3 regions of the Planococcus faecalis genome follow, and region 2 is predicted to be linked to each of the others. Evidence: riboswitches for the same ligand, from Rfam matches in the RefSeq annotation. Region 2 holds a riboswitch; each other region holds the start of a gene.

Region 1 (3,286 bases), 1.7 Mb from region 2:
TGTCATACGATGCCTGACCGAGTATGTCTGTATTATCATTTAGGTCAATGTTTAGCACCGTGTGTTAAACCGGTTGAAAAAGAAACCTATCAAGAGATGATTGATGGCATTACAAAGTTTTTAAACGGTGGATTCCGTGAAGTTAAAGTGCAATTGGTCGCAAAAATGTCGGAAGCGGCAGAAAATCTGGAATTTGAACGCGCAAAAGAATACCGTGATCAAATTAATATGATTGAAACGGTGATGGAAAAACAAAAAATGGCGATGAATGATTTTACCAATCGCGATGTTTTTGCGTATGCTGTTGATAAAGGCTGGATGTGTGTGCAAGTCTTTTTTGTGCGACAAGGCAAACTAATTGAACGAGACGTATCGCTTTTCCCCTTGTACCGCGATCCGGAAGAGGAATTTTTAACGTATCTCGGGCAATTTTATGAAAAAGCCAACCATGTGAAACCGAATGAAATTTTAATTCCTGAAGCGGATGATCCGGACATGTTAAAAGAATGGCTAGGCGTTCGTGTACTCGTTCCACAACGAGGCAAGAAAAAAGAGCTGGTGGCACTTGCTAAGAAAAATGCGGAAGTGGCCATTAAAGAAAAATTCCAATTGTTAGAGCGACAAGAAGAACGAACCATTGGCGCGTGTACAGATTTGGGTGAGGCGATGAATATTGAAGTGCCTCTTCGCATCGAAGCTTTTGATAACTCGCATATTCAAGGCGCTGATGCAGTATCTGCAATGATTACGTTTATTGATGGCAAGCCTTCTAAAAAAGACTACCGCAAATACAAGACTCGGAATGCGTCAAAGCCGGATGATTACGCGGCGATGCGAGAAGTTATCCGTCGACGTTATTCACGTGTATTGAAAGACGGTTTACCTTTACCTGACCTGATTGTTATTGATGGAGGAAAAGGACAAATGGAGTCGGCACGTGAAATTTTAGAAGATGAACTCGGTTTATCTATCCCAATTGCGGGTCTAGCAAAAGACGCTAAGCACCAAACTTCTCAATTGCTGTATGGTTCACCTGCTGAAATTGTGCCACTAAAACGGACGAGTGAAGCTTTTTACTTGCTTCAACGGATTCAAGACGAAGTCCACCGTTTTGTTATTACGTTTCACCGTCAGTTACGTGGAAAAAATTCAATTCAATCAGCACTTGATGGGCTTGAAGGGGTTGGCCCCAAACGTAAGCAACAGCTACTGAAACATTTTGGTTCTGTTAAAAAAATCAAAGAAGCATCAGTAGAACAAATCCAAGAGGCAGGAATGCCAGAAGCGCTAGCAATCTCTATTGAACAGCATTTTAAACAAGGCACATTGCCAAGCGAGTCGTAACATGGTATCGTAGAAGAATAAGTAAATCACTTGGAAAAGTGATGATAGAGGCGCGAACGTCAATAGTAAGCATCTGGAGATTTGCAGAATCTGCGAAGGATGGTGAAAGGGATGGTCGCCGAAGTGTGCGTATGACTGCTATTACGCATGCTGGTTCTGCATTTAACAAGTGCAGAGCTGTCAGAGTCAATCTCTGGAGGGCTATCTCACATGGACGTTTTTTTCGTACATGATAAGAGGTAGTTTCCCGCGGTTGCGGGGAGCTACCTTTTTTTGTGTCTAGTGGCATGATCGCTAGTCATTTTGAGGGCCACATACTAAATGTGGGAGTGGATGGAATGAAAACGATCGTCATGAAATTTGGAGGAACTTCTGTCGCGACTCCAGAAAAAATTATCGGAGTTGCCAAACGAGCTATCCGTGAAAAACAAGCAGGCAAACGCGTAGTCATTGTTGTTTCGGCGATGGGTAAGACAACTGATACGTTGCTCGGATTAGCGGGAGAAATATCAGCGGAACCGCCAAAGCGAGAAATGGATATGTTACTGGCAACAGGTGAGCAAATTACGATTTCGTTATTGGCGATGGCTTTCAAGAAACTGGGTCATGAAGCTCTATCTTTTACTGGATGGCAGGCAGGAATTGAAACAGAATCCGTACCACGTAATGCACGCATCATTAAAATAAATACAGAACGTCTTGAACGTGTGTTGGAAAATGGTTATCTTTGTGTGGTTGCCGGTTTTCAAGGAGTGGATACAATTGGTAATATTACAACCCTTGGTCGCGGTGGATCGGATACGACTGCCGTTGCGCTTGCTGCAGCACTAAAAGCGGAAAAATGTGAGATTTATACAGATGTTAACGGTGTCTATACGTCAGATCCACGGTATGTAACAGGTGCACGCAAGTTACAACAAATTTCTTATGATGAAATGTTGGAACTTGCTAATCTCGGAGCGGGCGTACTACATCCGAGAGCGGTCGAATTCGCAAAAAACAATAACGTCCCATTATCTGTCAGAGCAAGTTATTCAGACGAGCCTGGCACAATCATACAAGAGGTGATCACTGTGGAGAAAAATTTAATCGTTAGAGGTGTGGCATTCGAACCAGGAATAGCGCGCGTAACTGTGAGTTACAAAAAGCCATTCAACGGATCTCTTGCTACTATTTTTACAAAGCTTGCTGAAAATCACATTGATGTGGATATTATTGTTCAAAGCATCAGTGATGAATTTCCACCGTCTGTCTCTTTTTCTATTAGCCAGGAAAGCCTTGAAGAAACACGCCGAGTTTTAACGGAAGCACAAGATGCCATTGGTTTTCTGACACTAAATGTAGAAGTCGGCTTATCGAAAGTGTCGATAGTAGGTTCAGGCATGGTATCGAATCCTGGAGTCGCAGCTCGGATGTTCGATATTTTAAGAAGCGAAGAAGTTCCGGTGAAGATGGTTAGTACCTCTGAAATAAAAATTTCAGTCGTTGTGCCAGAAGTAGATATGAACAAATCAGCGAATGCTTTACATGCAGCGTACGGATTGGCTGCGGTAGAAGTCCACTCATAAATAATGAATTCCTAATGTAATAAAAGCTAGTGAAAAAATTCACAAAATGTTCAAATTCTCAATGCTGATATAGTAATGATGTCTACACAGTGGTTTGTACTAGAATAGTTGGAAAGAGCGATTCTCAATTAGAGAATCGCTTTTTTGAGGGAATGCTGTTAAATCGATTCTATTTCGATACATTTCCTCTAGATAGAAGGTAATCGCCTGCGAAATCCATAAGCGCTATCGGTTTAAAGGAGTTATGTTGCCTTGACGCTCCTTGAGGGGGGGAGTACAATAAATATGTCATATTATTGTATCATGATGGTGCGTGGCTTCAGGTATAGTCATACGAATCGTCTGTCTTGAACGCTACCAATTAATGTTTTGAG
Region 2 (3,286 bases):
TGTCCAAACTTGTTCCGTATCCGCTAGAACGACTGACACAAATTCAGCCAATTCTTCTTCTTGTGGAGTTGATTCGTAAGACTGGTTTGAAGTCGTTCCTGAGGATCCACCCAATTGATCAAGAATGACACCTGGGTCGCCTCCTAAAAAAGCCACTAATAACACAATTAAAATACCGCCGATGCCGCCTCCTGCTACTAGCGCTCCACCTTTCCCTCGCCGATCTTCAACGTTTCTACTGGCTTTTCTACCTTTCCATTCCATAGGGGTCCCTCGTTTCACAATTGTTTTACTGTAAATATACCCTTTAGAGCACTAGTTCTAATCCATTTTAGACAATCGATAAATTAAAAATCGTTCGCGCGGATCTTTATGGAAATCCGACAATTGAATTTCTTCTATTAGCTGAAAAACTCCGTTAGCTTCCAGATAATCACTGTAATCTTGAGAGGCAAAAAACAAAATCATGTCTACCGTCCGTGGAGATTTTTCGACTGAAGCTAAAATTTTATTCACAAATGCGATGAATATCGCCACTGAAAAAGGGTTAAAGAAATAGAATACGGTATCGTCTGCTGTAACTGGGTATTTCTGAGCTAAGCAATTACAAAAGTTAATGTGAAACTCTGCACCTTTGTGCTTTTTCGCGTACTGTTTTTTATTTTCGAGGGCTTCTGTGTAAAATGTCGGATTCATTTCGATGCCTACACTTTTTACACCAAAAAAATGATGCACATAAAAATTCAAGCGCCCTTTTCCACAGCCAACATCAACGATACAATCTTCAGGAGACAGGCTATAATGCTCAAACAATTTGTCGAGTAAATCGTAAGGTGTAGGCTCATAACGATTATGATGCAAAGAGGCATTAAATCCTTGCTGGTTTCCTGTTGTTGCAATGGCTAGCAGTTGGTCATAGGCTTGCTCACTCATTCTATCTCTCCTCGGTTATAATTTTTTACGTTCTTCATCTTGCAATTAATAGAAACATTTGTTATAGTACAGCTAATTCAATATTTCTTGCTCTTGTTTTTACAAGAGTAGGATAGAGGCGCAAAAACCATTAGTACGCAAAACGAGGATGATGAGATCCGTTGACGTTTGCCGAAAGGGGGATTTGCCGAAGTGGCGGAGATCTCACATTTCCGTGCGCTGGGTCTGCATTTAATAAATGCAGGACTGTCATATAGGAAACTATATGGAGGGCTATCTGATGCACAGGAGCAAATGGTAAACATTGTTTCTACTGCAGCAACAGGACCTCCTGTTGCTGCTTTTTTGTTTGTTCCTGACGGGCCTCTCACCTCTAAGCTTCGAAAAAAATTAGAAAAGGGTGTGTTCTGTATGAATTTCGGCCAAGTAATTACAGCAATGGTAACACCATTCGACCAATACGAGGAAATTGATTTTCCGGCAACGCAAAACTTAATCGAGCACTTGATTGCTAATGGATCTGACGGCCTTGTCGTCGCAGGAACCACAGGCGAATCGCCAACTTTATCGATAGAGGAAAAAGTAGAATTGTTCCAGTTTACCGTCAACACTGTTGCTGGACGGATTCCGGTCATCGCAGGAACCGGCTCGAACAATACGCGGGCATCGATTTCTTTGACTCAACAAGCAGAGAAAGTCGGCGTAGATGGCATTATGCTAGTTACGCCTTATTACAATAAACCTTCACAAGAAGGCATGTTCCAACATTTCCAAGCCATTGCGGAGTCGACTCATCTACCTGTCATGCTCTATAACATTCCAGGACGTAGCGTCGTTAACTTGCTTCCAGAAACCGTCATCCGCTTGTCTCAAATTAACAATATCGTTTCTATTAAAGAAGCGAGCGGTGATTTGGATGCTGCTTCAGAAATTATTGAACACACAGCTGAATCTTTTACTGTCTATAGCGGCGATGACAGTCTGACTTTACCGATGCTGTCTATCGGTGGTGCGGGCATCGTTTCGGTTGCTGCACATATTATCGGCAACGATCTGCAAGACATGATTACGAGTTTTAAAACAGGTGATGTGAAAACAGCAGCAACTATTCATAGACGGTTATTGCCAACAATGAAAGCATTGTTCGCTGCGCCAAATCCATCTCCAGTTAAAGCAGCACTGCACATGACAGGTGTTCCGACTGGCGGCGTTCGGTTGCCAATGATTGCACTGACTGATGAAGAAACCCTGACGTTACACAAGTCTTTACCCAGTCTGCATTCAGAAGCAGTGACAAATTGACTAACTAAAAAAAACGCTGAAGTCTAGGAACTTCAGCGTTTTTTTAATTAAGTGACATTCATCTGATGTAAGACACGTTTCAGGCTGCCACCAATTTCAATGTCTTTTAAATCGACGCCAATACCAACAAGCATCGCTGCAATTTCTGGACGAATTCCCGTGAGAACCGAGCGTATACCTACAAGCTTTAGCGACTGAATGATTTTAATAATTTGTTCTGCAACGATTGAGTCGACTCTCACGACACCTGACAAATCTACAATCAATACCGTAATTTTTAGTTGATTTGTTGCTAGTAAGGTTTTCTCCAGTATATAACGAGCTCGGTCTATTTCAATGCTACCCACTAGTGGTAAAACGGCAATCTGATCACTGACCGGGACAACGGGTGAGGAAAGTTCAAGAAATTCTTTTCTTGCGCATGCCAATTTTCGTCGATATGAAACTGTGTAGGCTTCTGTATAGGAAACAGCTGCATAATCCAGTAACGAATGAAAGGTTTCCATAATATCAAAAACGACTTGAATGGCAACTTTTTTGTGAACGGCTTCTGTTTTGATGACTGTTCCAATGTGTTTTCGGAACAGAGAAACTTCTACAAGTGCGTCTTCTAATGATCGATTGTTTTCGAGAAAAAAATTACCTGTTTTTTCTCCCCACCGTTGAATATTCGCATAAACTCCTTGAATGTCGCAGCTATTGCTAATGGATTGTCCAATTAAATCCACAAAATCGATTCGGATTCTATTGACGACTTCGATAAAATCTTTATTCATTTGCAACTGCTCAGCCTGAAGATTGGTATTGACTTCCTCATGAATCAATTGTGCGATCAATTCTTTATCTAACGACACGCGTTCCCCCAATAACCGATTCTCTTTTTCCATAAGACCTCCAGAGGCAAAGATATTTTGTACGCTAAGTATAGCTGGTAAACGAATGGTTGCAATGAGTCCAGTTCCCTATTTTTCCCAATAAATAAACATCCGTTTTTAAAGACGGATGTTAAAGGTAGTTCTTTATTCATTGCCGAAGACACAATTTCTTCCAT
Region 3 (3,286 bases), 1.5 Mb from region 2:
AAATAAATACGGTATGAAAAAGGCACCCCCACCATTTTCAAAGGCAACATACGGAAAACGCCAAATGTTACCAAGACCAATTGCAGAGCCGACAGCTGCCATGATAAAGCCGGCACGTGTACCCCATTGCGAACGTTCCATCACTCTTCCCCCTCTGTATTCCCATTCTATTTACATAAAAATAGGAATTTTGTTTGTTTTCAGATTATTAACTAATCTAAAAATAGTATACCGAGAGAGCGCTTTAATGTAAAGACGATTTCACAATATAATTCGAAAAAACTATTGCAGCAAAAGTAAAAAGGCAGAGAAATAGCTTCTCTGCCTTGATTTCATTATATATTTTGTTGTTTTTCAATAATAGTTGTTCGTTGTGACCAGACAACAAAGAGAACGGCTAACACGGCTAAGACTACGCCTAACGAAATCAATAGCGAACCAGTGAAACCTATGACAATGTACCCAATTGCAGCAATACCTGCAGCGGTTAACGCATACGGTATCTGAGTTAAGACATGGTCCATATGATTGCTTCCCGCTCCTGTCGAAGACAAGATCGTCGTATCGGAAATCGGTGAACAATGATCACCAAAAACCGCTCCTGCTAACACTGCTGATAACGCTGGCAATAATAAGGATGGGTCAGCCTCAATCATAATTGTACCGGCAATCGGTAATAAAATACCGAAAGACCCCCACGATGTTCCTGTAGAAAAAGCCATAACACCCGCTAACACAAACAGTAAAAAGGGAAGAATAGCTGTCGGAACATTGCCTTCAGACACAACGCCTGCTAAATATGCACCCGTTTCAAGTAACCCGATCAAAGAAGTCAGCGACCAAGCAAAAATCAAGATTAGCACTGCACCCATCATTGATTTGATACCTGCCCAAATGCCTTTGCCAATCCAGCCCACATTAGCTGTTTCGTTCTTTTTCATTTGCATAACGTATAAGATAATGGACGTTAATGCACCTAGCACACCACCTGTTAATAAGGAAGCTGGCACATCTGTATTTTCAAAAATCAACCAAATATCAAATACTTGATCTGCGTTCTGATAGCCCGTCCATATCATTGCTCCTACTGTACCAACAATCAACAATAAAATTGGTAGTAATAAATCTCTAACATGTCCATGTGAATGAGTTGGAAAATCTTCTTTCATTTCACCTGGAATGGTTTTGTTAGGATCAAAAAGTTGTCCTTCCGTAATCGCAAGCACTTCATGTTTCTTCATTTCACCAAAATCAACATCACGAATAGCAACAAAAAAGACAATAGCTAGAGAAGCGACTACATAAAAGTTCATCGGTGCCATCCATAAGAAAGCTTCTAGTGCGGAATATTCAACAAAAGTTTGTCCTGCTAAAATCGTCGCAATAATCCCAATAATTGCAGCTCCCCAACTTGATACGGGAGAAACGACACAAACAGGTGCAGCAGTCGAATCGATAAAGTATGCGAGCTTAGCGCGTGACACTTTGTAACGATCAGTAATTGGACGTGCAACTTGTCCTACAGCTAAAGCATTGAAATAGTCATCGATGAAGATCACAATTCCAAGAACTACTGTTAGAACCTTCGCCCCTCTTCGCGACTTGATACGTGTGGAAGCCCATTCAGCGAAAGCATGGCTGCCTCCTGATAAACTAACGAATGCTGTAATAATGCCAAGCAACAACAAGAAAAGAATGATAAAGACGTTATAAGCATTGAAACCTTCATCCCAAAAAATAATCGTAAATGATGTTACAAGCTCTTGTAAGGCATCAAGTGGTGCAAACCATGTCAATATTACAGCTGCTGCTACAATACCGGTACCTAGCGACAATAGCACACGACGCGTTAAAAGTACCATAACGATTGCAATAATCGGCGGCAAAATCGAAAAAATCGTATTCTCCATAAAAACTCCTCCTAATTTTTGATGGGTGAAAAATGAGATAAAAAAAGCCGACCTCTCCAATTGGATAAAGTCAGCCTTCTACAATTCGTCTGTGCATTAGAACATCAAACAACCCTGTAGCTCCCCATTTAAGCTGTTGCTCAAATGACAGTGACATTCTTATTTAGAATGACCCCAATCCATCTTCTTAGACCTAGAAAATCGATTTCGGCAAAACTTCCTTTCAGATGCGTTCAACGCGGTCAAACTCGCGCATCTTACTGATCAGTCCTGCAGCCTCTACCCACCAATATATATTTCTTTATTAGCATAGCCCAAAATCACCATAAAATCAACTGCGTTTATATTCCGAATAGGCCTTCTACTTCAAGGCTTTGCTATGAAAATACTCGCTAAACACATCACGCAGAAACTCTGGCATAAAATATGTCTTAGCCGCTCTTTTCAAGCTTGGGAAAAAGTAGCCAAACGTTAACATGTCTAACGTAACCAACCGGTAAGTTTGATCGTGCACTGCTAGTTGCCCATTGATATAAAACCGGTGATTCATAATTTCCATATTCAAATGAATCATCTTGCCAAATACCGCGCCACGGAATCCCATTCCTTTTAACTCGAGCTGTGGCCATTCTGAGTTCAAAGACTGCAAATAAATCTCCTTTAACTCTGCTCCGCTTAGCTCGACAAGACAAGGGTTGATTGGATGAGGCAACATTTGATGAAAGTTGTAGCGAGTCATCGCACCTTTTGCCATATCTTCCATAAATATTCCGGCATTAAATAACGCACAATCGGCTTCTGTAAATTCAATCAGCGCTTGTCCAAACAAAGTTGCCAGCTCTGAATCTTTAAACCACTCTGCTTTTAGCGTCTTGTCGCTATGAAAAACTAACTCGTTCATTTGTATTTTTCCCTGCTCAATTAGCAGTTCATCAAATCCTTCTTGTTCTTCGCGTAACCGAGACACTTCAACGAGTTGCGCAGTGGTTTTTTCAAATGCTTCTGCTACAGCAATATGACCAACGTAAAAACCGAATTTTCCTGCAGCACCTAGCAAAGTGTCCCCTTGCCATTTGCCTTCATGAAAAACATGATGCGTATGTGCCCCCAAAATAATATTGATTTGTGGACAAAGATCCACCAATAACTCGTCTTCTTTAATGCCAAGATGTGATAAGCAAATAATTAAATCGGTGTGTTCTTCAATTTCTTTTACTGCTTGAATAATAGATTCTTTGGCATCTGTAAGTCGCCAACCCAGTTTATGATAAAAAGGCGTAAACTCTGCGGTTGCACCTACTAATCCAATCCGTGTTCCGTTTGTTGTACGGATAATATGATAGGGCTTAGCCCATTGAGGTCGATTGCCACGCAAA

What was found. A riboswitch is a leader RNA that binds a small molecule or an ion and turns the genes downstream of it on or off. The one in region 2 is predicted to bind lysine.
Region 1: another riboswitch for lysine. It lies ahead of AJGP001_RS06965 (aspartate kinase); the one in region 2 lies ahead of dapA (4-hydroxy-tetrahydrodipicolinate synthase).
Region 3: another riboswitch for lysine. It lies ahead of AJGP001_RS05765 (Na+/H+ antiporter NhaC family protein); the one in region 2 lies ahead of dapA (4-hydroxy-tetrahydrodipicolinate synthase).

The regions. Positions count from the first base shown of each region.
Region 1 is NZ_CP019401.1:1,393,184-1,396,469, forward strand. It holds gene uvrC (excinuclease ABC subunit UvrC) at 1-1,344, shown strand, start outside; lysine riboswitch at 1,382-1,556, shown strand; gene AJGP001_RS06965 (aspartate kinase) at 1,683-2,912, shown strand.
Region 2 is NZ_CP019401.1:3,152,211-3,155,496, forward strand. It holds gene ypfJ (KPN_02809 family neutral zinc metallopeptidase) at 1-264, opposite strand, end outside; gene AJGP001_RS15635 (class I SAM-dependent methyltransferase) at 322-933, opposite strand; lysine riboswitch at 1,039-1,217, shown strand; gene dapA (4-hydroxy-tetrahydrodipicolinate synthase) at 1,345-2,235, shown strand; gene AJGP001_RS15645 (STAS domain-containing protein) at 2,283-3,122, opposite strand; gene AJGP001_RS15650 (GGDEF domain-containing protein) at 3,255-3,286, opposite strand, start outside.
Region 3 is NZ_CP019401.1:1,170,230-1,173,515, reverse strand. It holds gene AJGP001_RS05770 (sodium-dependent transporter) at 1-141, opposite strand, end outside; gene AJGP001_RS05765 (Na+/H+ antiporter NhaC family protein) at 336-1,910, opposite strand; lysine riboswitch at 2,020-2,200, opposite strand; gene AJGP001_RS05760 (bifunctional metallophosphatase/5'-nucleotidase) at 2,272-3,286, opposite strand, start outside.